Regions from separate parts of the Priestia sp. FSL H7-0729 genome, predicted to be linked through region 1. Evidence: riboswitches for the same ligand, from Rfam matches in the RefSeq annotation. Region 1 holds a riboswitch; each other region holds the start of a gene.

Region 1 (9,943 bases):
CAGATCAGGAACCAGAGCACGAATGACAAGTGTATGTTCTTTCTCCTGCTCTTTCCAGAAACGGATTTCCTCCAATATCCGGAGAGGCAGCAGGTGGCCATATCCATACCAGTTCATCTATGTTGAACCTCCTTCAGATGAATTCATTGCATGCAGACTGTCTTTTCATGCGTCCCAAGAGTATATTCCGCGAGCCTGTTGTCCTATGATTGCAAAAAAAAGAGCCCCGGAGGGGCTCAAGAATCAACAGAATTTTAATTTATTTAGATAGGTTATTCTCCACTATTCGTGTTCTGCACATCGTCACTGCTTGTCTTCGTTACATGACTCAGGAACGTGGAGACACGGCGCAGATATTCTTTTGGATGCTCCCGGAAGATCAATTCATGGTGCGCATCCTGGACGATCCATACATCCGAATACGGATTGGTCTGGTTGGCAGCGAGTTGCTCTGCAATCGGGTAAGGTGCTTTCTCGTCTTGCGTACCATGAATGAAGAAAATCGGGAACGGATAATCTTCCTTTTTCACTTCCTGGTAAGGAATCTGTTGCAATCCGGTACCATTCAGAACAGGGAACAACAGCTTCATAATCTCCAGTGTAGGCTGACGCGGGAGATCGATCTGGTTATGAATGTTGTGGTACAGCGTATCCGGCTCAAGCAGGAACGTACTGTCCAGAATCATCGCATCCACTTCCTGTGTAATCAGTCCGGTTTGAAGCGCGGTACCGGCACCCATGGAGAAACCCCAGACAACCAGTTCCTGCGCACCGCGCTGCTTGGCGAACTGGATGGCACCCAGTAATTGCTGAGACTCCGCTTTGCCACCTGTGGCTACAGCTTTGTTCACCTGTGAGGCGAAGCCATAATCGAACATGACCACGTTGAACCCAAGTTGATGGGCATAGTGTGCCAGGTCATACATGGGTACCCATGTTTCTTCACGATTGGCACCATAGCCGTGACTGAAAATAATTGTTTTGCTTGCGGCATTGTCAGCAGGTATATACCATCCCTGCATCGTCCGACTGCCATCTGCTGCCGGGAACGTAATGTCTTCGTATTTCATATTTTTGGCCTGCATTGGATTGGAGAAGACAGGCGCTACCGTTGGATTGGATAATACCCATGCGATATAACCGTGCAGTGCAATAAAACAAAACAGTAGAAAAAATACAACGGAGAGCAGCAACGCTACGATAATATGTTTGAACCGAATTAGCCTCGGTGATAACGAAGAGGGCAGATCGGACACTTTTGTATGCAGCGGGGCTTCGCTCTGGGATGTTGGATACATGAATGCCCCTCCTTTGAAGTTCAGTTGAAGATAACAACGACATGAAAAGAGAATTGCGTTTATTTCAGAGCCTGCTTCAGAGCGATATCTTAAGATAATATATCTTTATCGTATGTTCCAATATAGTCAAAGTCAATTGATTGAGGGCATTTGTTACGCAATTGTTATATAGTTCTTAAGATATATGGGTAACATTACCTTAGTGTGTAAATTACAGGGGATTAAGTCTTATAAAAAGGAACAATTTATGCTTACGCTTATTTCAATTTTGGCTCTTTTTGGTTTACAGATGAGACCGTTTCTCATATAATTTATGTAACCAAGTTTCATGTGATGAAACATGAGGAGGGCATTATGCCATGGAAGATCGCAAGTTAACCGTCCGGGCTGTTGAACGGGCGCTGGATATATTATTATGTTTTACCACACGCAGTGATCTGGGACTTACCGAAATTGCCAGCCAGATCGGATTGCACAAAAGTACAGTACACCGTTTGATGGCTACGCTGGAGGATCGAGGGTTCGTGATCCGCGATGCAGCAACAGAGAAGTACCGACTTGGCATCCGAATCTGGGAGCTGTCAGCTCATATGTCCCGCAGTGATGATCCGGCGATTCTGCTGCTGCCTGCGATGGAGCGACTGAGAGATCGATTGGGGGAGACCGTGAGTCTGTACCTGCGGGATGGCAGTGAACGGATTCGGATTCAGGCTGTGCAAAGTGATCAGGCGATACGCCGAGTCGCTCCTGTCGGTGTTAGACTCCCGTTGTCCGTGGGCGCTTCCAGCAAAGTCTTGATGGCGTTTGCCACGGACGAGGATCGTGAGGAACTGATGAACGGGCCGGAATGGCCTGTGTTTATTGATCCCGCGGTGTATTTGGCGCAAATGGGAGATATACGGGATAACGGATATGCGACGAGTTATGAGGAACGTGAGCCGGGAGCTGCCGCGGTATCTGTACCGATTATGGACCGTCGAGGCAATATTGCAGCTGCTCTCTCGGTCTCAGGGCCTGTCAGCCGACTTTCGCAGGAGACTTTGCACGAATACGCACCTGTGCTAAAGGAAGCTGCTACACAGATGGGGCTCATGTTATCTTGATGTTGAGGTAAGGTCTGTCACCAATGAAGTTAGTGATCTGGAATATAAAGGTTGTTTTTATGTTTTGGTTGCGCTACTCTGTAATGGACGGCCCAGCGGGGCCAGCTTCATTGAATATGAACGGCGGCTGATGTAAGCCGCAACTTGTTAACGTTACTGGGGGAGTCCGAATTGTCCGGACTGAGACGGAATCGCATGAGATTCTGGACCCTTTGCACCTGATCTGGATCATACCAGCGTAGGGAAGTAATCGGCGATATGACCACAACCACCATATGTGTGACTCTTGAAGGTCCCCGATAAGGAGCTGCAACCAGGAGCATTATTGGTGATGGACATAAAAGTCGGTTCCTTCGGGGACCGGCTTTTTTTATTACAGTGAACGGGCGATATAACACACACTCCATGGACTGCTTTTTCAATAACCTGCGAAAGTGGGCTTGGAAAAGAGATTTCTTGGCTTAGATCCATGATATGTGCTAATTTCGGGTCTGTTGTGAACTGTACATGAAATGTCTCTGCTGGTCTGCTGTAGGATCGCTTTTTCTTCTCTGCATTGCGCATGATTTGGGACAGGTACGTAAGCGAGCTAATGATGAAACCAACCAAACAAGCGACAAACACTGAGGAGGAGACAAGCGAACATGAGTACAGGACATCAAACGGGACAACAAGCGACGGAACAGGGACATAATGATCAGCAGGTTGAAAAAGAAACAGGAACGGCCGGACGGGTTCAGCCCTTTCCGGGCAGCCGCAAAGTCTACATTCAGGGCTCACGGCCGGACATTGCTGTTCCGGAGCGTGAGATAGCCCTTCATGACACGAATACTCCCCAAGGGGTGGAGCATAACGAACCGCTGCGTGTCTACGATACGAGCGGCCCCATGACCGATCCCGGATTCCATGCGGATATCCGTGCAGGTCTGCCAGCTCTGCGCACCCGTTGGATCACAGAGCGTGGCGATGTCGAAGCTTATCAGGGCCGTACAGTTAAACCGGAGGATAACGGACTGAAGCCTGGAGGGAAGAGAGCCGGCGCCGAAGAGTACCCCGGATTGCGCGGCAAACCGCTGCGGGCACAGACGGGACGTTGTGTGACCCAGATGCATTACGCGAGACAGGGAGTCATTACGGCAGAGATGGAATTCGCCGCAATTCGTGAGGGCGTGGAGCCGGAATTTGTACGTCAGGAGCTGGCGAGTGGACGGGCCATTCTGCCATCCAACATCAATCACCCGGAGAGTGAGCCGATGTTGATCGGTCGTCATTTTCACGTGAAGATCAATGCCAATATCGGTAATTCCGCTGTATCTTCCTCCATCGAGGAGGAGGTCGAGAAGATGACTTGGGCGGTACGCTGGGGATCGGATACGGTGATGGATCTGTCCACAGGCAAAAACATTCATACCACCCGGGAGTGGATTATCCGCAATTCACCTGTGCCGATTGGCACGGTGCCGCTCTATCAGGCGCTGGAGAAGGTGAATGGCGAAGCGGAAGCGCTGACCTGGGAGTTGTACCGTGACACACTCATTGAGCAGGCAGAGCAGGGCGTGGACTACTTTACAATTCATGCAGGCGTGCTGCTGCGTTATATCCCGATGACGGCCAAGCGGATGACAGGCATCGTGTCTCGGGGCGGGTCCATTATGGCAGCATGGTGCCTTGCGCATCATCAGGAGAATTTTTTGTACACTCATTTTGAAGAAATCTGCGAGATTATGAAAAGGTATGATGTGGCGTTCTCACTGGGAGATGGACTTCGTCCTGGCAGTATCTACGATGCCAATGACGAAGCACAGATGGCGGAACTGGCTACGCTTGGGGAACTGACGCAGATCGCGTGGAAGCATGATGTGCAGGTGATGATCGAAGGGCCGGGGCATGTGCCGATGCATAAGATCAAGGAGAATGTAGACTTGCAGATGGAGATATGTAAAGAAGCACCGTTCTACACACTTGGGCCGCTAACGACCGACATTGCGCCAGGATACGATCACATCACGTCCGCCATTGGGGCGGCCATGATTGGCTGGTTCGGCACGTCCATGCTCTGTTATGTTACGCCAAAAGAACATTTGGGCCTGCCTAACAAGGATGATGTACGCGAAGGGGTTATTGCCTACAAGATCGCTGCTCATGCCGCCGATCTGGCGAAGGGCCATCCACGTGCCCAGCGCCGGGATGATGCGTTGTCCAAGGCGCGCTTCGAGTTCCGCTGGAGAGACCAGTTCAACCTGTCACTGGACCCGGAACGGGCTTTATCCTACCATGATGAGACGCTGCCAGCAGAAGGAGCCAAAGAAGCTCATTTCTGCTCCATGTGCGGACCAAAGTTCTGCAGCATGCGTATTACGCAGGACATCCGTGCCTTTGCGGCGGATAAAGGATTGTCCGAGAATGAGGCTGTAGCAGCGGGTATGCAGGAAAAGGCCGAGGAATATCGGACACGCTCCTAGGCGCCGGTACAGCTTAAACTGGGCAGTCTGAAATAGAGATAAAGCCGTTCTTCTCTGTCATTGCAGAGAAGAACGGCTTTTTTTGATTCAATGATATGATTTTAAACTCTATGAGCGCTCTCCGTGTTGTTCAGAATTAGCTTTGTGACTGTCAGTGGTCCATATCTTATACAGAATTCCTGCGATAACAAATAAAAGAGCGTCACTGAGTTTTGGTGCTCCTCCGTATAGAAATGCGGAACAGGAAAAACCTGCTATAAACAGTAAAACAATATAGAGGAAACGCATACTAGTTCACCTCGTTTATTTGTGATATTCAGTAGGTGAGTTCATTGTAGTGCTATGCCCAAATTCTTCTCCAAATACGCCGTAAGCAATGCCAATGGGGTATGCATCGCAATGCCTGTGTCTGCTGTAACCTGTGCAGCTGCGGGAGCCATGGACAGTTGGGCTGCCACTACCGTTTTACCCGGATACTGTTCAGCAATCTGCTGTAATCCTTCATGTACCGCTTCGAGATATCCTTGCTGGTCCCCACGCATAATCAACTCAAATGTCCCAGGGATGCATACCGCTTCCGTCTGATATGTATTTGCGACGTATGGTTGCCCATTCTCATCCTCTTGCTGTACTGCCTGATTCACCCGTGTCATTGTTCCTTCAATGGTTGCCGGGTTGGTGAAGGCTATGATGTAATCTCCTGGTACTCTCCGCATCTCCTGCAATAGCGGGTCATCTATGCCAATCACAGGCACAGGGACCTGTGTGGCTTCCTGCTCCAGTACTGTCGCAAACAGAGTACATGTGACCAGAATGGCATCGGCATGACACTCGACGATCCATCGGAGCGTCTGAGCTACTTTCTGGTGGATGACGGCATCGGAAAAGTCAGCGTCATGTTTAAGACGATCCAGACCTGGATCGACATAATGCACCAATTCAACTTCATGATCAGCAAGCTTCTCTTCAATTAAAGCGATGTTGGAATAATGAGCGTGAAAACAACCGATGGTGATCATGGCTAAATCCCCTTTTCCAGTTTGTAATATGTCATGGATCTCGTAGATATTCAGATTATTATAGAAACATACCTGAGAACTGTACAGTTGTTTGTTGCTCAACGCCAATAACCGCCCTTCCGCCAAGTTGCGGAAAGACGGTTCATAACTGGACTGGCAATCGTCCAGCATCCATTTTATCTAAGGGAAGGAGAAGCATTTTTCTTCGCCATTTTTTGCTGTAAAATTTCATGGAAGGATAGGCCTTGAGTGTTCTCATTTTCCTTTTTGGGCGCAGTGGTCGCCGTGTTGCGCGGATATTGGTGGTGATACGGGATCATTTGCTGAATAGGCATGCGGATCATCTTGGTTCCTCCTTACGTGCATGATGGACATGCATCGGTTATTAATATGTATTTTCAACAGTAGTTTTGCTGGTCGAGATAAAATGAATTCACCCTGTACGCATATAGGCACTATGACTTGTTACATGAAGAAGCGAGAATTGAATCGTAATTCCGACTCGGATGTAGTGATTTTACCCAGTATTCAGAAGATGTAAACGGTTTTAGGGAAATTCAGGAATAAAGAACCTGATATAAAAGGCAGGGTATGGGAGCGTGGTATCGGTTGTTATGCGAATGGTCCTAATTTTAGGAAAGTCAATGGTGCTCGCCTATAAGGCATATGTCCAAGTGAATAGGTATGATATATGCTAACTAACTTGGTTCTATGGTCGGGGTATATTGCTCATAAAATGTCAAAAAAGCTGCCAAGACCTCTTGGCAGCTACAGATTTTCTTAATCGATTCTCTCATTAAATTCCCTTCTTGAAGAGGGGCATCCGTTAGTAGTACTTCTGTTACCTGCGTTCTTTTACCGCAATATATACATCCACCTGTGTATGCTCCGGGTCTAAACTCCGCCCATCGTAGTACTCAAAATCTCCCGTAAATGTGCGGTCACTCTGATGGCTCCACGCCCATACTGCTTCCCACACTTCACTGACCACTTCAACCATTGGTCCGGTTCTCGAAGTAAACACTGCATAAGTAGCAGGAGGTAGCTGCACCTCATCGAATCCTTCAGGCAGCAGTTCATTCTCACCGACTTCATGTCCGATCAAAATGGTATATTCTCCGACAATGCCATCTTCGTAATCCGTGTAACAGCCGTAGCGTGCAGCTTCAGCAGCCGGAATATATTCGGAGGCAAAATAACGACCCCATAACGCACCGATGCTGCCTTGGCCGCTCATCTCAATCGCATTGGTCGTACGTGCGGACAGTCCGGCTAGGCGTTTGCTCGGAAGGGTGACATAGCGAACGGGTTCCCCGGCAAGCAGAGCGTCGTTTACCGCAGAAGAAACGTCAGATGACGGTACTCCGGCATGAATAGGTGCATTAGCGACAGTGGCTGTCCCGTCCTGGCCGTTCACTACATTTCCTTCATTACGCCAGCGTTTCAAAAAGGGCAGTTGGTTGCGTAACATCGAACGAGCGGATTCCTCATCCATACCCTCGTCCTTCAGAATGGTGGTGCACATCTCCGTCATGCCTTCGAGTGAAATACCTGGCTGCTCGAACTTGCCCTCTTTGTAACAATAGATACAGTACTCACGGGTTGTACTTCCATCTGCTTCCGTTCCGAATTGGGCAGGGGTGGTGAGCGGCATACCGCAACTTTGACATACCGTAACGTTCATCTTTCATTCCTCCTTGGGGATATATGCAACTTCAACCTGAACATATTTGAAGTATACGGGGAGGAACTGGACAGCTGTCTGTCAGGTTTGAGCGGAGGTTTTATAATTTTGAACAATTTGTTCGGCTATACGGCACACGTTATCCCGGATATGCAACGGTTCCAGGACCTCAACATCCGCCCCAAAGCCCAAGATGAAGCCATACAGCCAGTTATCTTCTGGAAAAGCGACCTGACTGATATAATACCCATTCCTGTCAGGCAATACATTTTCAATACCGAACCATTCCTCCGCAAGATGACGGATACGGGCATGGAATCTCAGGGTAATCCCAATCTGGTTGTCTGGCCGGCTCCATTCCTGCTGCCACGGCCGGTCTTGAAGGTTGATGGATTTTCGTTCATAGTGCTCTGTAGTAAGAGTAACGTCTTTCATACGAACCAGCTTGAACATGCGGAATTCATTTCGTTCATGGCAAAAAGCATACAGATACCATGCGTGCCTCTTCAGCACAAGCGTGTGTGGTTCAACTGTACGATAGGTCTGTGCACCTTCGGCGCTGCAATAGGCGAAATAAATGCATTGTAGTTGATCGATTCCCTGATCAATGACTTTTAATTTTTGTTGCAGCGCTTCAGGGTGCGTCCACGTTGAATGATCCACGATGAATCGGTGCGTGCTGGCTTGAAAATCTTCATTTTTGGCTTCCGGGACGATACTGCTTAGCTTTTCCACCAACAGTTCACGTGCAGCATTTGTATGTGAGGTCGATATACTGCGCAGGGCGGTGACGATGGAAACAAGATCTTTGTCGGTTAACAGATTGCGATCCAGACGATACCCTTCCGCTAGACTGATGCCTCCGCTTGCTCCCTGATAGGTCACGACCGGAATTCCGGCTTGTCCCAATGTGTCGATATCTCTATAGATCGTCCGGATGGAAACTTCAAACATATCGGCCAGGTCTTTGGCCTGTAATCGCCCCCGGTTGATAAGCAGTACAACGATGGCTAACAAACGCTCCAGTTTCATAGTTTTAATGTCCTTTCATTTATGGCGATAACATTGCTTTCAATTGTTTATCTGGAACTTATCTGTTAGATTCATAGGTATTATATTGCCCAGCATCCCATATAGGAGTGAAATAAGCAATGAAGCGAATTACGATTCTGATTGCGGACGATGAAGTAGAGATCGCAGATCTGGTTGCTCTGCATTTACAAAAAGAAGGCTATCATACCGTCAAGGCATCTGACGGACAGTCAGCACTACAGGCGATTCAGACACATGCCATTGATTTGGCCGTACTGGACATTATGATGCCGGGTATGGACGGGTATGAGGTGACCCGCAAAATACGGGAGCAGCATCATTTTCCGATTATTTTCCTGAGTGCCAAAACCTCGGACATGGATAAAATTACGGGGCTCGTGATGGGTGCCGATGACTATATGACCAAACCGTTTAACCCGATGGAGCTTGTAGCACGCGTGAATTCTCAATTGCGGCGCTCATTGCAATTCAGCCAGTCCACAGCGGCGGTTCAGCGCTCGATTCTGGAAAAGGGCGGACTTGTCATTGTACCGGAGCAGCATAGCGTGACGCTTTACGGTAAACCGCTGGATTTAACACCGAAGGAATTTGATATTTTAGTGTTGCTCGCGAGCAATCCAAAACAGGTTTTCAGTGCAGAAAGCATTTTTGAAAAGGTATGGGGAGAGGCTTATTTCGAAAGTGGCAATACCGTTATGGTACATATTCGGACGCTGCGCAAGAAGCTCGGAGAAGATGTGGACAAGAACAAGTTTATCAAAACGATCTGGGGCGTGGGGTACACGTTCAATGACTAAACGCAGAAGCTTTCGCACAACGATGATTATGCTGCTTGGTCTGAGCATGCTGTCTTCTGGCGCCGTAACATTTATCGTGTACAGGCTGTTGCAGATGTATTATGCAGGGGTCAGGAGAGAAGATCCGCTGGCGGAATATCGCAATATCATGAGAAGTATTGGCGATCTATATGTCTTTATGCTGCTCTTCATCCCGCTTGCGATTTTGTTTTTCTACTTGTTTACGAGACCCTATGTCACGTATTTCAAAGAGATTTCCGCAGGCATTAATCACTTGGCGAACGGAGACTTTCAGCATCGTGTTCAGATTTCGTCCAAGGATGAATTGGGTTCGATTGCGGAGGATATGAATATGGCAAGCCAGAAGCTGCGGGAGGCGATGGAACGAGGTGACTTTGCAGAGAACAGCAAAGACCAGCTCATCGTAAACCTTGCGCATGATCTGCGTACACCGTTAACCTCCGTGCTGGGCTATCTGGATCTTCTTATGAAGGATGATCAGCTGACAGAGGAGCAGGTTCGGCATT
Region 2 (9,943 bases), on a different contig from region 1:
TGCGAGAACAGATGACATTACAGGATGCTGAGAAATTTGAACAGTTTATGAAGCAACACTGGGGTGAGCCGCATGACAATTAAATGGATTCTGCTCCTCGTATTAAGTATTTGTGCAGGAGGGTTGCTGGTCACACTTCTGGTTTTAAGTGTTTTACGTCGCAAGGGAGGTAGCCCAACAAGTCCATCCGGCGTGATTCTAACTCCTGGCGGGAAGGGGTTCAAGGGACTGGGGTCATTTTTGTTGCAATCCTACCGCCTTGGAATGAAAGTTCCAGTGTTATCCGCCTATATTCTACAAGTGCAGAAGCGTATTTCATTTCGACATGTGGGGGATGAGCCATCCCTTCGCAGGCTGACGATGACAGTGGTTTTCATTATCCTTGGAGGCTATGGAGGTATAAGTGTCATTCTGTTTCTTCTGCAGCCGGGTTTCACCTTTGTAATATTGTCCGTGCTCTGTGCCGTGGTGCTAAACAGTCTGGTGCTAGATATGTGCCTCAGTCGTATGGAGAAAAGGCTGCTGGTGCAGATGTTGGATCTCTTCGCGGATGTAAGGCATCGGTATCATCAGCATGGCATGGTTGAAGAAGCACTCTATGAAGCGGCTGAAGCAGGTACAGGAGAAGCAGCGGAACAGGTAAGACTAATCTACGAAGCTTTAACTTCTCCAGATCCGAATGAAGCACTTGAGCGTTATTACGAAGTGGCTCCCAACCGTTTTCTCAAAGGATTCGCCGGCGTCTCCTACATGGTCATGGAGTTCGGGGATAAGGACAGAGCTCAAGGTTCTATCTATCTTAATGGACTGGGTAACTTGACTCAGGAGATTCACTTGGAGATATTACGGCGTGATAAATTGGATTATTTGCTCAAAGGACTTAATATCATTGCGCTCGCACCTGTATTGTTCACCGCTCCAATCGAACGCTGGGCTAGAGTCAGTTTTCCAACGATGGATGAATTTTACCGTAGCAAAATCGGTTTTATTACCAAAATATCGATCTATGTAATCATCATCCTTGCCTATTTGCTGCTGCAAAGGCTTCAGCAATACGATGAGACCCGTTTCCGATCAGGGCATAAGCGTTCATGGTTGGATCAGCTTCTGTACAAACAAACGTTTATACGGAAATTGGCGATGCTGTTTGCAGCGAAACCTGGCAGTACTCAGTACAGTCAAACAATACGGCTGATGAGGGAGAGTAGCTCAGAGTTGAAATATGAATGGCTTGCCATTCGTCGAGTGATGTTATTCGCAAGTTGTTTGGTCCTTACAATGGGTTGCATTTTGCTGTTGCATCAGGTTGAACGTAATCACATCTTGCATGATCCGATCCGGGATGACCGTATGTTTGGTGCAATGGCTGAAGCCGACCTCAGGAAGGCCGAGGAAAAAACAGCATTGGATCAATCCGTGCTGAAAAGTGTAGAAATGAACCGAGGAGCTACATACGAAGACATCTCGGGTGCGTTACAGCAGCTATCTCCCGTTCAGCTGGACCATGATACCCAGGCTGAGACGATCGCACGCATTATGCAAAAACTTGAGGTGTATAACAAGCAATATGTACGCTGGTGGGAAATGATTATAGCGATTGTCGTGGGTGTAGCAGGGTATTACATGCCCATATGGCTCATGTTATTTCAGCGGAAAATGCGAAAGTTGGATATGCGACATGAAATCTATCAATTTCAGACAGTGATATCCATTCTGCGTGAGATGGACAGGATGTCAGTCGAAGAGATATTGGAATGGCTTAATCGATTTGCCGTCATTTTCAAGCGTCCGCTCCAAAAATGTTTGTTGCATTTTGAACATGGGCCAGAGCATGCACTTGAACAATTAAAGGAAGAGGCGGGCTTGCCCGAGTTCCAGAGACTGGTTGATAAATTACAGCTTGCTCTTGGCAAAATCTCAATACGTGAAGCCTTTGATGATCTGGAGAGCATGATGGCATTTTATTTTGAACAACGCAAGCAAGAGTACAGCAAAATGATAGATGTCAAAGCATCATGGGGAAGAACCATTGGATTTACACCCATGTATGCACTTATCTTTTTGTATCTGGTCATTCCACTAGTCGGCATGAGCTTCTTGCAGATGAACATTTATTATGAACAAATTCAGAAACTGTAGCACCATTCATTCGTGTGACAGTCTGAAATATATTAATAACTTATAACTGGGAGGATTTATCATGAACAATGCATCAAGCGCTTTAAAGGTAGCAGCAGGGATATTTTTGACAATCGCTCTGATCACAATTGTAGTTCTTTTGTTTATTTCAGCTCAGGAGGCAACCAAGACGGCCCAGAACAATTTTGCTGATATCCAGACCGAGTTGTCTCAGGCTGCATTTACGGTGTATGACGGAACCACCATCAGTGGATCACAGGTAACTAATGCGCTGCGTAAATATGCGGACAAGGATCAGTTCGGTATTCAAGTTATTACAGGTAAAAATAAAGCGGGTCAATGGTACGGCAACCAATTGAACATTTCACAGGATCTCAATAATGCCGACTACGGCTCGGTTATTGCTCCTGACGATAAAGTGGGGATTATTAACCAGACCATGAGTGAAAAAGACAATCAATATGTCAATCCAAGTGGTAAATTCAAAGCGATTATCGTAAAAGACCGTTCCAACGTGGTAAGAGGGCTGATCTTCCAGCAATCCTGACAGGAGTTGGTTTCACATGTCCCAAAATACCCAGCATCTCATGTTGTTTTGTACGGCGGTTGTCCTGTTTGTGACAGCCTGCCTGTACGGGCAACATAATGTTAAGATTTTATCAGCTTCATTGAATGACAGAGTACAGACAACAGCAGGTATGGAGGGTCGATTGACAACAACATTGCATACCACTAAACCATCTCAGTACAAGGGTGCGGAAGTGATACATACCGTGAGACAGATGACAGGTATAGGCATTCCTGTGGAGGTAGATGGGACTTCGTATGTGATCGATCCTCTTGTCAGCAAAACAGCGACAATTCCTGTCCAGCTTGATGCCACCTACAGACCTGAGTTTATACGAAATGAAGCTGGGGAACTGCTCAAGATTGTTTTTTGGAAGGAGGCCAGTATGAATTGATTAATGCCGCATCCAAGCTGCTTGCCGTATTGCTCGCAGTCCTTCTGCTCTATGTGTATCCAGCTGCTGAAACAGCTGATCGGCAGGACGATATAGCACGTATGACGGCTAATCAAAATGTAACACGTTTTGTCGATGCTGTCCGAACGAAAGGATATATTTCACCTCGAATGTTGGCTGAGTTTGAGGAGCAATTGGCCCAGACGGGCAATGTGTATGAGGTGTCGATGGAACATTCACATAAGAAATATGTACCTCACTATACAGACCCGATGGACAACAACAGTTTTACCGGAACTTACGAGGTTGTACAGGATGGATATTATTCAGCTCAGATTCGAGATAGGCTATTCCCATCCTCAGGTGTGATACCAGCTGAGGATCCTGGCCGAAGATATACGTTGACGACAGGGGATTTTTTCACCGTGACGCTCCAAAATACAAATCGTACACCTTCCATGCTCATTCGTGAATGGCTCAGTGGTACAACTCAGGCTTCAGCGGTATTTGTAACCTACGGAGGTATGGTCCTCAATGAAGATTACTGAGCTATCCATAGTATTTGTGCTGATCTTCTTTCCGCTCTTCTGGATCATCTCACTCCATACCCAGGATGCCGAAGAGGCTATCTATCTTGGACATCGATACAGATCCGCACTTCAAACCGCGGTCATGGATGCAGGTGCAGTCATGCATCAAAATGAGAAACAAAATGATGAAGCAGGTTATGATTCAACCAAGTTTGTTAAAGCGGACAAGGAGCTTGCCCTGTTGACGTTTACTCAGACAATGGCTTTAAATATGGGAATTCAGGATGATCCCGCAGCTATTCGAAACATGTTTAATTACATTCCTGCCGTGGTTATTCTGGATTACGATGGCTATTATATGTTATCAACAGAAACAGAGTTGACAGGTAACCGTGATGATTCTTTCAGGCAAGTGTGGAGCCCCAAAAGACCTTATACATATTCCGATTCAAATGGTAGCAGCATTAACTTTACACTGGATGACTACGTATATGCTTACGATGCAAACGCAGGGAAATGGATTGAGGGATTCCAAAAAGAACTTGCTGCTAGCTCTCAGATTCCTTTACTTCAAAATGCCGACGTATTTGAGCAAGTTAGACGAAGCCGAATTGTAACTAGTGTGCAGGATGATCTGGCTGATGTGATTAACCGTCATAATGAGTTTGCCAGAAAGAACGGTATTTCCTATACATTTACGATGCCCTTGATTGCACAAGAAGATTGGTATAACTCCATTAACGATACAGGGATTATGGCTTTTATCCAGGGGATCGGTGTGGGTGACCAGAAGATCAACAATTATGCGATTGGTGGAGGCAGACTTGTAAAGAAAACAGCCATCGTAGGTGGAGTAGATCCATTAACGGGTATTAAGTACTACTATCCCTCCACATGTGGTAATGGTTACCGTGCCGAAGAAGTGTTCACAGACGCAAGACAAGCAGCTGCACAAGGCTATTTCGAATATAACTGCTCTAATCGTTAGGGTAGCCTGTATGACAAAATCTTGGAAGAGGTTCATGAACTGTTTACATTACTTTCAGAAAAGACGGGACCTGTGCTAGAATAGGGTTTCGGAACCATAATAAAAGTAATGTCTAATAGATAGGAGCAACCTCATCTTATGAGTTTATTGTCAGTAGAGAACGTGAGTCACAATTTTGGAGATCGCACGTTATTTAAAAATGTATCGTTTCGTTTGCTCGCCGGAGAGCGCGTAGGACTTGTGGGTGCCAATGGTGTAGGTAAATCTACATTAATGAACATCCTTACCGGTAAATTGCTTAAAGACAGTGGAAAAGTGGAATGGACACCTAAGGTCCGTTATGGATATCTGGATCAGCACACGAAGCTTACACCAGGCAAGACGATTCGTGATGTGCTTAAGGATGCTTTCCTTCCGTTGCTTGAATTGGAAAAAGAAATGATGAATATTACAGACCAGATGGCAGATGCAGATCCAGATAAGCTGGAGCAGTTGCTGGAAGTGATGGGCGATATTCAGGAACAACTGGAACAGGGTGACTTTTATCTGATTGATGTAAAAGTGGAAGAGATGGCCAATGGACTTGGTTTGTCCGCAATTGGTCTGGATCGAGATGTCGCAGCTCTAAGTGGTGGACAACGTACCAAGGTGCTTCTTGCCAAGCTTCTGCTTGAGAAACCTACAGCTCTTTTGCTAGATGAGCCGACCAACTATCTGGATGTAGAGCACATTGAATGGCTGTCACGTTACCTGAAGGATTACCCGCATGCGTTTCTCTTAATCTCCCATGACACGGAATTCATGAATGAAGTCGTAAATGTCATTTATCATCTGGAATTTGCCAAATTAACGAGATATGCAGCGAACTATAACAAGTTCCTGGAGATGGCTGATATGAATAAAGCCCAGCATATTGATGCATACGAGAAGCAGCAAGAGTACATCAAGAAGCAGGAAGATTTCATTCAGCGTAATAAGGCACGTGCTTCAACTTCAGGTCGAGCGAAGAGCCGGGAGAAACAGCTGGACAGAATTGAACGTATTGATCGTCCAGATGAAGCAGCCAAACCAACGTTCAAATTCAAGGATGCCCGTGCGAGCAGCAAAACGGTCTTTGAGGGCATTGATTTTGAAATTGGATATACGTATCCTTTGCTGCCTAAGATGACAATGACAATTGAACGTGGTGAGAAAATTGCCATCGTAGGCTGTAATGGTGTGGGTAAATCTACACTGCTGAAAACCATTCTGGGCAAAATATCTCCACTCAGTGGAAAGACCTTTTTGGGAGATTATCTCGAAACGGCCTATTTTGAACAGGAAGTTCGTGCTGGCAACATCACGCCCATTGAGGATGTGTGGAATGAGTTTTCACATTTGACCCAGAATGAGGTCCGGGGTCATCTCGCTCGCTGTGGGTTGAAAAATGAGCACATTACCCGTCCGCTTAACATGCTTAGTGGTGGAGAGCAAGCCAAGGTTCGTTTATGCAAACTCTTGATGCGTGAAAGCAACTGGATTTTATTCGATGAGCCGACAAACCATCTCGATGTCACAGCCAAAGCGGAGTTGCAGCGTGCTTTGCAAGAATTCAAGGGAACGGTGTTACTTGTATCTCATGAACCTGATTTCTACGAGGGTTGGGTTACCAAAACATGGAATGTCGAAGAATGGTCCGAGAAAAACTAGAAGATTCAAGACCATGTTTAACAGAAATGACGGTGACAAAAAAATCCGTCTATGGTAACATAGGCTACAACTTCATATGAACACTAGGGGGGCCGCACGATGCGGCTGAGATGGAAGAATGCGATTCCGGACCCTTTGCACCTGATCTGGATCATACCAGCGTAGGGAAGTGGCGAGCGCGTTTCAGTGAATGACGTGAGCAAACGGTAACTCGAGAGGCTTTCAACCGTCTGCTTAGCGAATTGAAACATGCAGTTCCGTTTATAACGGTATGGCTATAAGTTCTATAGCTTTATTGGCACGAATTGAACTGTATGTATTAGTCAGTCATCTGATCCTATGATTACTACGCAGCCACTCCCCTACGGGAGTGGCTTTTTTGTGTTTTTATAGAATTTACACATGGAAGGAGAGGGATGGTACGGCATTTTCTCATGAACATGTTCACGAATCATTTGAATTGCATGTTGTATCTACGGGTGCAGGGGATCAAGCATCTTTTGTAAAAGCTGCAAAGGACGTATGGCCATGGGTGGATTATATTCACATACGAGAGAAACAACTCACATGGCAAAACAAGATTGCTTGGGCTGAAAATCTGCGTAGCGCTGGCATTCCCTCTTGTCGCATCGTTATCAATGGCTCAGAACTGCCTTCACAGAATGACATCTATGGCGGTGTACATTGGGCGCAAGAGGCTTTGCTCAAGTACAACTCCAATAATGATGTTAAAAGCAATGTGCGGCGAATTCGTCTGGGTGTATCTGTTCATTCCATCGAGGAGGCAAAAATTGCTGAAGAACGGGGAGCCGATTACCTTTTCTTCGGGCATATCTACTCAACCAACAGTAAACCTGATCTTGAACCAAGAGGGTTATATGCTCTTGATGAAGTATGCAGAAGTGTCTCCATTCCTGTCATCGCGATCGGAGGTATAAGGCCGGGTAACATTCATGCGATTCGCTCCGCAGGCGCACAGGGGGGCGCTGTGATCTCAAATGTATGGTCGAGCGATTCACCGGATCGGGCCGCTGCATCACTAAGGCAGGCTATCGTTGCTACAGGAAGTCTGAGCCGCTGAAAGGAGATGAGAGGATGAAAGAGATTGTAACGGGTCAGAACAGGAATCATCTCAGTCATCAACTGAAACCTGAACCGGAATCAAGAAGCAAGAGTGTTGCTGATAAACTGGATAAAATTTGTGCAGAAACGATTATTATAGGCGGGGGCGTTGTTGGTTGTGCCATTGCATATGAACTTGCTTCCCGAGGACAGGATGTACTGTTGCTGGAGCGTTCGGCGATTGCAGGAGGCACTTCTTGCGCAGCGGCTGGAATGCTGGCGGCAGATAGTGAGGATTTTGTTCATCCTTTGATGGCTAAGCTTGCCAGGCAAAGCAGGCAGTTGCTTATTGAGCAACAAGTGCTAATGGCTACCCTCAGCGAGGTAGAAGTTGGACTGCAACGCCATGGATTCCTCACCCCTTTTCGATCATACAGCGAATTAAGCCACTATAAGAACAATCGAAATTCTGGTTTGTCTGCTGATGAGGTGTGGTGGGATCGTTCCACTGTACAACAAGAGGCATCTTGGCTTAACAGAGATACGTATGGAGCCTACTACAGACCTTACGAGAGTGAGATTCTTCCAATCCATCTAACGAAGGCATACGCCGAATCCGCTCAAGCATTGGGAGCACGGGTTATCGAGGACATACAGGATATACGTGTGCAAGCAAACGAACATGGCGTCCAGGGGGTTACCACATCGATCGGCGAGATGAAATGTAAACACGTCATTATAGCGGCTGGATTACAGAGTGAAGAATTGATGAGACATGTAAATTTGAGCTTGCCTGTGTGGTCGGTAAAAGGTGAAATAGCCGCCGTTCAGTTCTCAGTTGAACATGCAGGGTACAGACCTGACAGAACGGTGTATGCAGAGGATATCTATATTGTTCCCAAAGCCAATGGCGAAGTTTGGCTTGGGGCAACCAGTCTGCCAGGCAGAACCGATCTGAACGTTTCTGTACAGAGTGTTCTGAAGCTGCTAACTGCGGCTACCCACTGGGTACCTGGGATGAAAGAAGCACGATTCATGCGAGCGTGGGCGGGCGTAAGACCGGCAACTCCAGATGGGCTGCCTTATATTGGTGCATGCAAGAGTATACCCGGGTTGTTCGCCGCCTGTGGACATTACCGCAACGGTATCTTGCTTAGTGCGATAACAGGCAGGCTTATCGCGGAGTTAATCGCTGGTAAAAGCTCGGAAGAACTCGGGATTGAGGTGCTGAGCCCTGAGCGATTGAACAGAGAGGGAGTGGTGCAGTGAATATCATCGTTAATGGCCAACGGATGGAGATTGATGACAGATTGAATCGAGTGGATAAACTGCTCCAATCATTGGACCTTCAAGTTAAGACTGTAGTTGTAGAGCTGAATAAGCATATTTTAACCCGCGAGTATCATGAAACGACGGCATTAAGAGAAGGCGATCGAATCGAGATTGTACATTTTGTAGGAGGCGGTTGATGATGTTAAACATTGGTAAATATACGTTTGAGTCCAGATTGTTGCTCGGAACAGGCAAGTTTTCGGATCTGGAAGTGCAAAGTCAGGCTGTGGAAGCATCTAAAACGGAAGTTTTGACCTTTGCTGTTCGTCGTCTGAACCTGGAGGAACGTAATCAGACGCATTTCCTGGATACATTGGATCTGGACCAATACACTCTTCTTCCGAATACGGCTGGGGCTTCCACAGCGGAAGAAGCGGTGCGGATTGCCGAGCTTGCGCGGGCTTCAGGACTTTGTGATATGATAAAAGTTGAAGTCATCGGTGATAGAATAACATTGCTCCCAGATCCGATTGAAACGTACAAGGCTTGCGAAATTTTGCTTGAAAAGGGCTTTACTGTGTTGCCTTATATTTCGGATGATGTCATTCTGGCCAAAAGGCTGCAATTGCTTGGCGTACATGCTGTAATGCCTGGTGCTTCCCCCATCGGAGCTGGAAGGGGCATCATTAATCCCTATAACCTTGAGATCATCATTGAACAGGCTGTTGTGCCTGTGATTGTGGATGCAGGATTGCGCTCCCCGAAAGATGCTGCGTATGCGATGGAACTTGGTGCGGATGGTGTATTATTAAATACAGCTGTATCCGGATCAGGAGATCCAGTAAGCATGGCTAAAGCTATGCGATTGGGGGTAGAGGCAGGCAGATTGGCATATGAGGCAGGCATGATACCCGTGAAGCGTTATGCAGCAGCCAGTAGTCCGGTGGAAGGAATGGTTCATACATGACAGATCAAATAACATCCTCAGAACAGGCCGATCGTTATTCCAGACAGGAACGCTACGCGCCATTTGGTAAGGAAGGTCAGGCTAGATTAAAGAGCAGCAGAGTTTTAATTGTAGGCGCTGGCGCACTCGGAACAGGGATCGCGGAAACGTTAGTACGTTCCGGTGTAGGACACTTAACGATTGTGGATCGTGATTATGTGGAGTGGAGTAACCTGCAGCGACAGCAACTATATGTAGAGCAGGATGCAATTGAACGGATACCGAAGGCGATGGCGGCCGAAAAACGTCTGTCTGCCATTAATTCCACGGTTCATGTGGAAGGGAAAGTATTGGA
Region 3 (9,943 bases), on a different contig from region 1:
ACAGGGTTAATGGATCTCATGGCATGGCCTTCTTTCTCCAAAATCAATTGTTCATGGTTAATAAAACCACCCATAATCGCATCCGCCTGTCCAGAAGCCAGGGAAGGAATCAGATCGAACCCAACATCGACCAGATTCATGTTATCCGGGTTGCCACCATCGTGGCTGATCATCGTACGTAGCATTGCTTCATACAACGGAATCGAAGAATAACCGACAGTTTTTCCGTCAAGATCTTTGGGTGAACTCACGTTGCTATTTGCCTCGGTCAACAGATGCACAAGCGGGTGCCGAACAACAGCAGCAATGGAACGCACAGGAATGTTCTCGCCACGCGCGAGCAAAATTTGGGGCTGATAGCTTAGAGCCAGATCGATTTTACCAGCAGCAACAAGTTTGAGTGAATCATTGGTATCCGCAGGCATCTGAATGTCGACATCGAGATCTTGATCTGCAAAGTATCCTTTTTCCTGGGCCACATAGATGAAGGAATGTACTGCATTCGGGTACCAGTCGAGCATGATGGACAGTTTATCTTTAGCAGCTGATGCCGGGTCTGTTACAGGCGAGTCTGCTTGCTGTGCATTGGTTTTCGAATCTGTTGTTGGCGTATTTTGGCTGGCGCCTGTGGTGCCACATCCGCTAACGATCAGCAACAGGCTTATGAGCATAATGGGAAGCAGGGAGTATATACCTTTGTTAGTCATAAATGAAGTTCCTCATTTCATCGTTTTGGTTTGTAGGAAATGAACAGCAGGATGTTAACGGGCAACGTGATGACTGAAACACAATTGCTGATATGTGAAAAAGGTGTTTGGAAATCATACTTCCTATCATTAAATCGGGTTCACTCTCGAAGATTATCCAGTCTTTCTTTTGCCTCCATGCCGCCGTGTGTTAAACCGTTTCTCCAGCCAGGCAATCAGTACAAACAAAACGATCCCAAGCAGGGATAACAGCAAAATAGCAGCAAACATGGCATCCGTGTTCATGTTGCTGGACATGCGGCGGCTGAAGTATCCGAGACCTTTGCTGCCACCGAGCCATTCGCCAATCGTTGCCCCAACCACGCAATACACTACAGACATCTTTAGACCCGAGAAAAAAGAGGGAAGTGCCAGCGGAACCTGGAGTTTGCGGAAAATATCCCACTTGCTGGCGCCCATGGTGAGCAGCAGTTCACGCTGTTCCGGATCGCCTTGGCGGAGTCCATCGTATGTACTGACTACAATGGGGAAGAACGCAATCAGGAACACCACGGCGACCTTGCTCCACAATGTGTAGCCAAACCACAGGATGAATACGGGGGACAGGGCAATCAACGGGATGGTCTGACTGATCACGATAAAGGGATACAACGCCTTTTCAATCGATCGGTTCATATGCATGCCTGTTGCTAGGGTAATTCCGGTCACTATGGATATTCCAAAACCAACAGCAACCTCCATAAAGGTCGCAGGCAGATGTATGGTCAGCAGCAGACGACGATGCTCAACCAGTGAGCCTGCGATGGCCGTTGGCGCGGGAATGATGAAGGAAGGCACCCATCCCATACGCACAATCGCTTCCCAGATCGCCAGTAATAAGAGCATGAGCACAATAAACAGACCATATTGGGAAAGCCACTTCAAACACCACGTCCAGACGCTAGCCTTACCTTTATCCCTTTGCATGAAATTGATCCTCCAGTTGTCGTCTCATCTGCACGAGAGCTGGTTCGTAGATCATGTCCGAATGTCTTGGACGTGGCAAAGGAACAGTCATCTCCCGTAACTGCGGACCATGCCCTCCTGGAGTTAACAGGATAATCCGATCACTGAGCAGCAGGGCTTCTTCGATGTCATGTGTAATGAACAGAAACGTTTGGCCAAAGCCCTCCCACAGCTCCAACAACCAGCGATGCATTTCTCGTTTGGTTAAGGCGTCGAGTGCACCGAAGGGTTCATCCAGCAACATGAGCTGACCGCCTGTGAACATGGTACGAAGCAGTGCCACCCGCTGCCGCATGCCGCCGGACAATTCATCTGGATAGGCCTGTTCATAACCCGACAGGCCGAACCTTGCCAATCCTGCCATGATATTGGCCCGTAGCTTGTCTTTGTCCTGTCGGCCGGGTGCCAACTCCGCAGGCAGCATGCAGTTCTCCAATACGGTCCGCCAGGACAATAGCAGATCTTTCTGCGGCATATAGGCGACTCGTCCGAGCCGTTCTCCTCGCGGCACATCAGCTATATCAATGGTGCCAACGGTTGGCTCAAGCAAGCCTGCGAGCAGCTTGAAGAGCGTGCTTTTTCCTGATCCGCTGGAGCCGATGAGCGAGACAAATTCTCCTGGTTGTATCTGAAACGACACATTGGCGAGCACGGGTAAATCTTTTTTTCGGGAAAAGCGAAGCTAACGTTCTTCATCGTTACATGGTTGGTCATCTGATCCTCACTCCTTGATGTCAGACTGCTGGAATTACAACGGCATCTTGTGCTCTGCAAAAGAGCATAAAAAGACCCACCCATTTCCGGAGAAATGAGTGGGTCTGTAAGTTAAATTCGCAATTTATCTTCACATACATGAAAAATTCCACTTACCAAAAGGCCGCTCCACTTCCCTCCGCTGGTATGATCCAGATCAGGTTCAAAGGGTCCGAATCATTCGATTCGTCTCAGCCGTAAGGCTCCCCTAGTGCATTGTTCAAGATATGCAGTTGTGTGTTCAGCATATATCACATTCAAGTGGAATGTAAAGGGGCGCTCGGAAAGAATGTGAGTACTGATCTGAAAATGGTTCCGGTCAGATTATTTGGATTGTACAGCCAGATCATTCGGGTAGAAGCAATAATCCGTTGCCGGAATTGCTCCAGGTCCCTCTATTCCTCTTACTGGGGCAGGTTTATTTAATCAGGTAGATACGGTACAATATCTATTAAATTTCTATATACTGCTTTCGGGATGTATTCAATGGAAGGTGGAGTGTATATGAAAACGATTGGCCTTATTGGTGGTATGAGCTGGGAGTCATCGTTAGAATATTATCGAATTATTAATGAAGAAGTGAAAAATAAATTGGGAGGATTGCATTCAGCCAAGTGCATTTTATATAGCGTGGATTTTGAAGAAGTCGAGCGTTATCAAGCTGAAGGTGATTGGGAAAGTGCTGGTGAATTATTGGGGAATGCTGCTCAGTCTTTGGAAAAGGCAGGAGCAGAAATGATTGTAATTTGTACAAATACGATGCATAAAGTGATTAAACATATTGAAGAAAAAGTGACATTACCCATCGTACATATTGCTGATTCAACAGCAAATCAAATTCATAAGTCCCAAATAAGTACGGTTGGTTTACTCGGCACAAAATATACGATGGAACAAGACTTTTATAAAAAACGAATTGAATTTAATGGTATTAAGGTTCTGATACCGAATGAAGAGGATAGAAAAGTTGTCAATAAAATAATATATGAGGAATTATGTTTAGGGAAAATTGTGCCCTTATCAAGGGAGTATTATAAAAAGGTGATCCAAAGGCTGGTTGATGATGGAGCTGAGGGAATCATATTAGGTTGCACCGAAATTGGATTATTAGTAAAACTAGAGGATTCAGAAGTTCCGTTATTTGATACAACACGTATTCATGCGATTGAATCTGTTCATTTGGCACTGACCAAATCATTTTGACTCAACTCGATAAACCTGTTCTCTGATTTACCTTGGCTCATGAACTCGATATAATAGGGATGGCCCGTATAGGCCGGATCACAAAATGCAGGTGGGATTGTTCTCCCTCCTAGGCAGAATGGGGACCCGAGTTGAAAACGTTCAAAAAAGTATATATTGAGATCACAAGTATCTGTAATCTGGCGTGTAGCTTCTGTCCACAGACGCAGCGTGCCAAAGGATTCATTGACCCTGAAGTCTTCAACAATATACTGGAACAAGTTAAACCACACACCAATCATATTTATCTACATGTCAAAGGTGAACCCTTGTTGCATCCCAAAATAGATCTGTTGCTCGATTCCGCACATGAGAAGGGACTCAAGGTGAACATTACAACGAACGGTACACTATTGCCCAAGACTCAGCATAAATTGCTCGGCAAACCGGCGCTGCGGCAGATGAATTTCTCCCTGCACAGCTTCGATGGGCATGAAGGTTCAACCGACCGTGACGGATATCTGAGCAACATTCTGTCTTTTGTACACGAGGCAGTGAAACACAATGTCATCATCTCATTCCGACTGTGGAATCTGACGCAGGATAACTTCACGAATGCTCAGATGAATCGAAATCGGGAGACCCTTGAAGTATTGGAACGTGAATTCAATCTGGATTTCCGAATTGAGGAAAAAGTAGTTCCGGGCAGCGGGGTCAAAATTGCCCCGAATGTATACCTGAATCAGGACCATGAGTTCCAGTGGCCGAGTCTGGATGCACCTGAAGATGACGGCAAAGGCTTCTGCCATGCATTGCGTGGTCAGGCAGCTGTGCTTGTAGATGGAACGGTGGTTCCATGCTGTCTTGATGGTGAGGGTGTCATTAACCTTGGTAATGTGCACGAGAAGTCATTCTCGGAGATTATTGAGGGTGAACGAGCGAACAATCTGGTATATGGCTTCTCCAAGCGCGAAGCTGTGGAAGAGTTGTGTCGAAAGTGCGGTTACCGTCAGAGATTCGGAGCCTGATATCTTATATCAGCAAGCCGGAAGCCATTCAAGATCACACATTTGGAGACAAATGTAGTGATCTTTCTTATTTACTGGGGATTAAAGTCAGAGGTATATACGTTACAAATGAGCATACCAGAGGTTGATATCAGCATATTGTTCCAAGGGTCTGACTTGCAGAAAATGCCGATATGACAGTCATTATGCGATGTCAGGATATATCTGATCTAATGATTATTCTAGTTACCTTCCTTATTTGGTAGGATTAGGTTGTGGGTCGGACAGAGGTGCACCTCTGACGATCTTCTAGGACAAGCTCAGGCTTGTACACTATCAAATAACGAGAGAATAAGGGAGGAATAAAGTTATGAAAAAAATGTTGACGCTGTTGCTGTCCGCTGGTTTGGTTGCTTCTATATTTGGTGCCGTTCCGGCTGCGGCTGCACCTACCGTTGTAAATTCAACCATTGTGGTTCCAAAGGGCACGACCTATGACGGCCAAGGTAAAACATTTGTAGCCAATCCCTCCACACTGGGTGACGGGTCTCAAGCAGAGAATCAGAAACCGGTATTTCGTCTGGAGGCAGGGGCCACGCTCAAAAACGTAAACATTGGATCACCAGCTGCTGATGGTGTTCATTGTTATGGCAACTGTAATATATCGAATGTGGTCTGGCAGGACGTGGGCGAGGATGCACTGACATTGAAGTCTGCCGGAACGGTTAACATTACCGGTGGGGCAGCGTATAAGGCTTATGATAAAGTGTTCCAGATGAATGCAGCTGGAACAATTAACATCAAAAATTTCCGTGCAGATGATATTGGCAAACTGGTTCGCCAAAATGGTGGAACTTCCTTCGCAGTTAACATGACGCTGGATAACTCCAACATTTCTAATGTAAAAGATTCGATTATGCGTACAGACAGCAGCACATCACAAGGGAAAATTACGAATACCCGTTATTCTAAAGTACCAACGTTGTTCAAGGGATTTGCCTCAGGCAAGACCAGTCAATCCGGCAATACGCAATATTAAGGGATTGCCACAAATACCCATCTAATGTACATTAGAAGCAATGAAATAAGTGAACCGGGAGCTCAATGAAGTTGGGCTGAGAGAGTGGCCTTGTGCCGCTGACCGTACATCTGATCTGGGTAATGCCAGCGTAGAGAACATGGATTTGCGATATGTAAGGGTGAATTGTGGGAATGAATGTGGATGAACAACAGACCTTTTTGAACTGTGGTGGTGTATCTGCCAGGGCGAAGAGGGATGGTTGATTTTCTATTTCCGACATCCATCCGATACATCATTGTGAGGATTGTATACTGTGCGTAAGGCCTGCCCGGAACCGGGGAGGCTTTTTCGTTTATTTTTACAACCCTCACAGGAGACAGAGAAAGGACGTAGAGAACATGGCAACAACAGCAGGCAACAAGCGATTGAAACTAACGGATATTCTGGTAACCATCGTGATCGCAGTGGTGTTTGGGGTGATTTACAAGATATGGGGACCTACATATGATCTGATGAAACCATTCGGTGTTCATGCGGAGCAGATGATCTACGGCATGTGGTTTATGGCGGGCACGTTTGCTTTTGTGATCATTCGTAAACCAGGGGTGGCTATTCTCGCCGAGGTTGCGGCTTCAACGGTAAGTGCTTTTCTGGGCAGTGAATGGGGCATGTCCACACTTGTGTATGGTCTGTTGCAAGGGTTGGGAGCCGAGATATTCTTAGCCGCATTCCTGTATCGCAAAACCAATCTGTTTGTCACTTGTCTTGCAGCCATAGGAGCGGCAGCGGCTTCACTTTTGCTGGATTATCAGTACGGGTATATCGATTCACTCTCCGCCTGGAATTATACGTTATTCATCGGGTTCCGCTTCATCGGAAGCATCCTGATTGCCGGAGTGTTCGCATATTATCTCGCCAAAGCTCTGGAATTGACCGGTGTAACACGCTCCCTCAGACCGGTATCCAAACAGGATTATGAGGCGCTGGATTAGATGAGCGGAGAGGGGAATTCGCAAGCGGTAAGTGTGACGAATCTAAGATGCAAGTTCCCGGGAGAGAAAGCCTTGGTATTTCAAGGCTTGTCTCTTTCTGTGCGTCAAGGGGAGAAAGTGCTGTTGCTTGGGCCAAGCGGCTCCGGTAAATCGACGTTATTGCAAATATTGAGCGGTCTGATCCCACGTTCGGTTGAGATTCCGATGAAATGTGATGATATTCAGGTTCCCGCCAAAGCAGGAGTGGTCTTTCAAGATCCGGATACCCAATTCTGTATGTCCTTTACGGATGAAGAGATCGCATTTGTGCTGGAAAACCGAAATATTCCGCGTGAAGAGATGCCGGCTCTGATTGAATATTATCTGAAACAAGTGGGGTTATCCCTGGAACAGAATCGTGTATTGATCCAGTCCATGTCTCAGGGGATGAAGCAGCGTCTTGCGATTGCTTCAATGCTTGCCATGGACCCGGAGGTATTGTTTATGGATGAGCCCACTGCACTGCTGGATGATGAGGGTACTTCCCAAGTGTGGGACACCGTTAAACGGATCGCCAGTGACAAAACGATCATCATCGTTGAACACAAAATAAACGAGATTGTGGATATGGTGGACCGCATCATTGTGTTATCACCTGAAGGAGAGATTGTGGCAGATGGGCCAGCACAGCAGGTATTTACGGATGAACGGGGTAAGCTGAAGGCTTATGGAATCTGGTATCCAGGCATATGGGAGGAGCAAGAGCAGGTAGCTAAGGAAGAAGAGGGAAGTACTTCTGGGAAGCTACAAGTGTGTGAGATTCAGGGCATATCAAGTTTGGAAGCACAGCAATCGTCTGGCTTATCCGATACACCGGGTATATCCCCCATATCTCAGGTCTCATCCTTATCGCCTGTTTCGTCAGTCGATCAGCCTGCACTGGACTTGCAGCAGTTCACCGGATGGCGTGGGAAAACACCTTTCATTCAGGTGGAACAGGCCAAGGTATGGCATGGGGATTGGATTGGTATTGTCGGAGCCAATGGAGCTGGCAAGAGCTCATTGTTGTTATCTCTGATGAATATCCTGAAAACAACAGGTCATTATGAGGTGCACGGTCAGCCTTCTGGCAAAACGGAGCAGCTTGCAGATCGAATTGCGTTTGTCTTTCAGAACCCGGAGTTTCAATTTGTGACGAACACCGTCGCGGAAGAAGTGGAATTCTCATTGCTGGGGGGCAGGCTTACAACGGAAGAAAGACTTGCCAGGACTCATCATATGCTGAATCAATTTAGATTAATCGACCTGTCCGAGCGCCATCCCTACCAATTATCGATGGGGCAGAAACGACGTTTGAGTGTGGCCTCTGCACTGGTGAGAGAGCAACGAATTCTGATGCTGGATGAACCCACATTTGGACAGGATGCCCGCAATACGTTCGCTATGTTAGCACAACTGGAGCAATTGCGGAGAGAGGGAACAGCTATTGTTATGGTTACCCATGATCGTGAAATTGTAAAAAGATATTGCACCCGAATCTGGACGGTAGATGAGGGGAGGTTAACTGATGCAACTGTCGTTTCCTCACCGTGAAACTTGGCTTCATACCGTTAATCCGGGATTAAAGATGATTATTCTGACGATGATGTTTATCATCGTTATTCTTATTCACAATCTGAATGTAATGGCCAATGTTGCGGTGGCGATGATGCTATTACTGTGCTGGACAGGCCACCCGTGGTACAGATTGATCCTGTACGCATCACCATTCATGCTGGTGTTTATCTCCACGTCTACGGGTATGATGATGTTTGGCAAGGGCGAGACCACATGGTATAAGTGGGGGCTGATTCACATCACCGAAGAGAGCTTTTATCGCGGGTTACATCTGGGATTTCGCTCGCTGAGTATGGCAGCTGCCGGGTTACTCTTTGGTCTTACGACCAAGCCGGTACGGCTGTTTTATTCCCTGATGCAGCAGTGGAGGCTTCCTGCAAAATATGCCTATAGTTTTCTCGCCGCGATGCGCATGATCCCCATTTTGCTGGATGAATTCCAGACGCTCCGTTACGCCATGCGTATTCGCGGGACACAGCAACGTGGTTCTCGCTGGAACATATATGGTACACTCAAGCGCTACGCTATTCCGCTGCTGGCACAGAGCATTCGCCGCGCACAGCGAATGGCGGTAGCGATGGAAGCGAAGGGATTCACGGATGGGGCGAGCCGAACGTATTACATTCAGATGGGCTATTCCCGAGTTGATCTGTGGTTTGTTTTTTATTATATGCTCACCTTAACAGCTGCTTATTACATCGGGATTACCTTTCCTTATCATGCTGCGATGGTGGATGTAAGGTAATACGGGGAGATGCAGAGAAATATATTGAGATATACGGTAACTTTTTCCTGTGCACAACGTCTATATGGAAATAACTTCTAATGGATGGGGATGAACGAGAGTGAAGACGGGTCCTGATTGGCAGGGGATGGGGTACAAGTGGATTACCATGACTGGATTATCAGCTGTACTGTTGACGGGATGGATGCTGCTGGATTCACAAAAGGTAGTGCTTGGAGGACAAGCTTCGGTTACAACGCCACAAGCCTTAGGGGCAAGTACTCAAGCCATATCAACACAGTTAGCCTATAAAAAAGGAGAAACCGTTACGCTCATCAATGATATACCTCTATTCAAAAACAGGAGGGACAGCAGTGTGGCTGCTGACCAAATGGGAATTAGTTACTATACAACAACAAACGAAAAGTATACGTTGGCATCGGTTCGAGGTGAATGGGTGCAGCTCAAGTCAAACGATCATGGAGACTTTTGGCTGCCAAGTTGGTATGCATTGAAGGAGAGCAGAAGCATGACGGAAACGGCTCCCCAAAGTTTCACGCTCCAATCAGGCAGCAAGCTGTATCTGGCTCCGGACAGTTCTATAACCTGGTCTTTTGAGAAAGCGTTAACAGGTAAGGCTGTTATTGTCGCAAAGTGGAAAGGATGGTATGGGGTCTCCATTGCCCCACGAATCTGGAATAAAGAATCCTCCACGTATCGGCCAGGACTCTTCTGGATCAAGGCACAGGCTATAGAGCAGCGGAAGAATGTGACTGATGGTTGGTTCCAACAGGATACATCGCTACCGACTTCGGTTATTCGTCATTTGACGGATATTAAGCTGAACAAGGCAACCACCTCCAAACAAGTGGCCGAGTGGTTAGGCGAGCCCGATTGGAGAGAGAGTTCAAGCAATTTAAATGATACAGGGTATGCAATGAGTATTGGACAGACCT

The links. A riboswitch is a leader RNA that binds a small molecule or an ion and turns the genes downstream of it on or off. The one in region 1 is predicted to bind thiamine pyrophosphate.
Region 2: another riboswitch for thiamine pyrophosphate. It lies ahead of MHH93_RS00960 (thiamine phosphate synthase); the one in region 1 lies ahead of thiC (phosphomethylpyrimidine synthase ThiC).
Region 3: another riboswitch for thiamine pyrophosphate. It lies ahead of MHH93_RS11065 (ABC transporter ATP-binding protein); the one in region 1 lies ahead of thiC (phosphomethylpyrimidine synthase ThiC).

What each region holds. Positions count from the first base shown of each region.
Region 1 covers NZ_JBBOTQ010000016.1:50,975-60,917, forward strand. Annotated here, with positions in the region: gene MHH93_RS24650 (Fe-Mn family superoxide dismutase) at 1-117, opposite strand, end outside; gene MHH93_RS24655 (alpha/beta hydrolase) at 273-1,298, opposite strand; gene MHH93_RS24660 (IclR family transcriptional regulator) at 1,658-2,401, shown strand; TPP riboswitch at 2,550-2,663, shown strand; gene thiC (phosphomethylpyrimidine synthase ThiC) at 3,046-4,863, shown strand; gene MHH93_RS24670 (aspartate/glutamate racemase family protein) at 5,193-5,984, opposite strand; gene MHH93_RS24675 (hypothetical protein) at 6,059-6,226, opposite strand; gene MHH93_RS24680 (zinc ribbon domain-containing protein) at 6,724-7,566, opposite strand; gene MHH93_RS24685 (helix-turn-helix transcriptional regulator) at 7,648-8,598, opposite strand; gene MHH93_RS24690 (response regulator transcription factor) at 8,718-9,416, shown strand; gene MHH93_RS24695 (sensor histidine kinase) at 9,409-9,943, shown strand, end outside.
Region 2 covers NZ_JBBOTQ010000001.1:208,913-218,855, forward strand. Annotated here, with positions in the region: gene MHH93_RS00925 (pilus assembly protein CpaF) at 1-83, shown strand, start outside; gene MHH93_RS00930 (hypothetical protein) at 73-2,139, shown strand; gene MHH93_RS00935 (hypothetical protein) at 2,201-2,686, shown strand; gene MHH93_RS00940 (hypothetical protein) at 2,703-3,101, shown strand; gene MHH93_RS00945 (hypothetical protein) at 3,098-3,649, shown strand; gene MHH93_RS00950 (hypothetical protein) at 3,636-4,619, shown strand; gene MHH93_RS00955 (ABC-F family ATP-binding cassette domain-containing protein) at 4,758-6,308, shown strand; TPP riboswitch at 6,384-6,493, shown strand; gene MHH93_RS00960 (thiamine phosphate synthase) at 6,688-7,389, shown strand; gene thiO (glycine oxidase ThiO) at 7,404-8,639, shown strand; gene thiS (sulfur carrier protein ThiS) at 8,636-8,839, shown strand; gene MHH93_RS00975 (thiazole synthase) at 8,842-9,609, shown strand; gene MHH93_RS00980 (ThiF family adenylyltransferase) at 9,606-9,943, shown strand, end outside.
Region 3 covers NZ_JBBOTQ010000003.1:472,326-482,268, reverse strand. Annotated here, with positions in the region: gene MHH93_RS11075 (ABC transporter substrate-binding protein) at 1-707, opposite strand, end outside; gene MHH93_RS11070 (ABC transporter permease) at 861-1,673, opposite strand; gene MHH93_RS11065 (ABC transporter ATP-binding protein) at 1,660-2,364, opposite strand; TPP riboswitch at 2,583-2,685, opposite strand; gene MHH93_RS11060 (aspartate/glutamate racemase family protein) at 2,970-3,668, shown strand; gene MHH93_RS11055 (radical SAM/SPASM domain-containing protein) at 3,800-4,675, shown strand; gene MHH93_RS11050 (pectate lyase) at 5,025-5,693, shown strand; gene MHH93_RS11045 (ECF transporter S component) at 6,074-6,667, shown strand; gene MHH93_RS11040 (ABC transporter ATP-binding protein) at 6,668-8,239, shown strand; gene MHH93_RS11035 (energy-coupling factor transporter transmembrane component T family protein) at 8,214-9,008, shown strand; gene MHH93_RS11030 (outer membrane protein assembly factor BamB family protein) at 9,109-9,943, shown strand, end outside.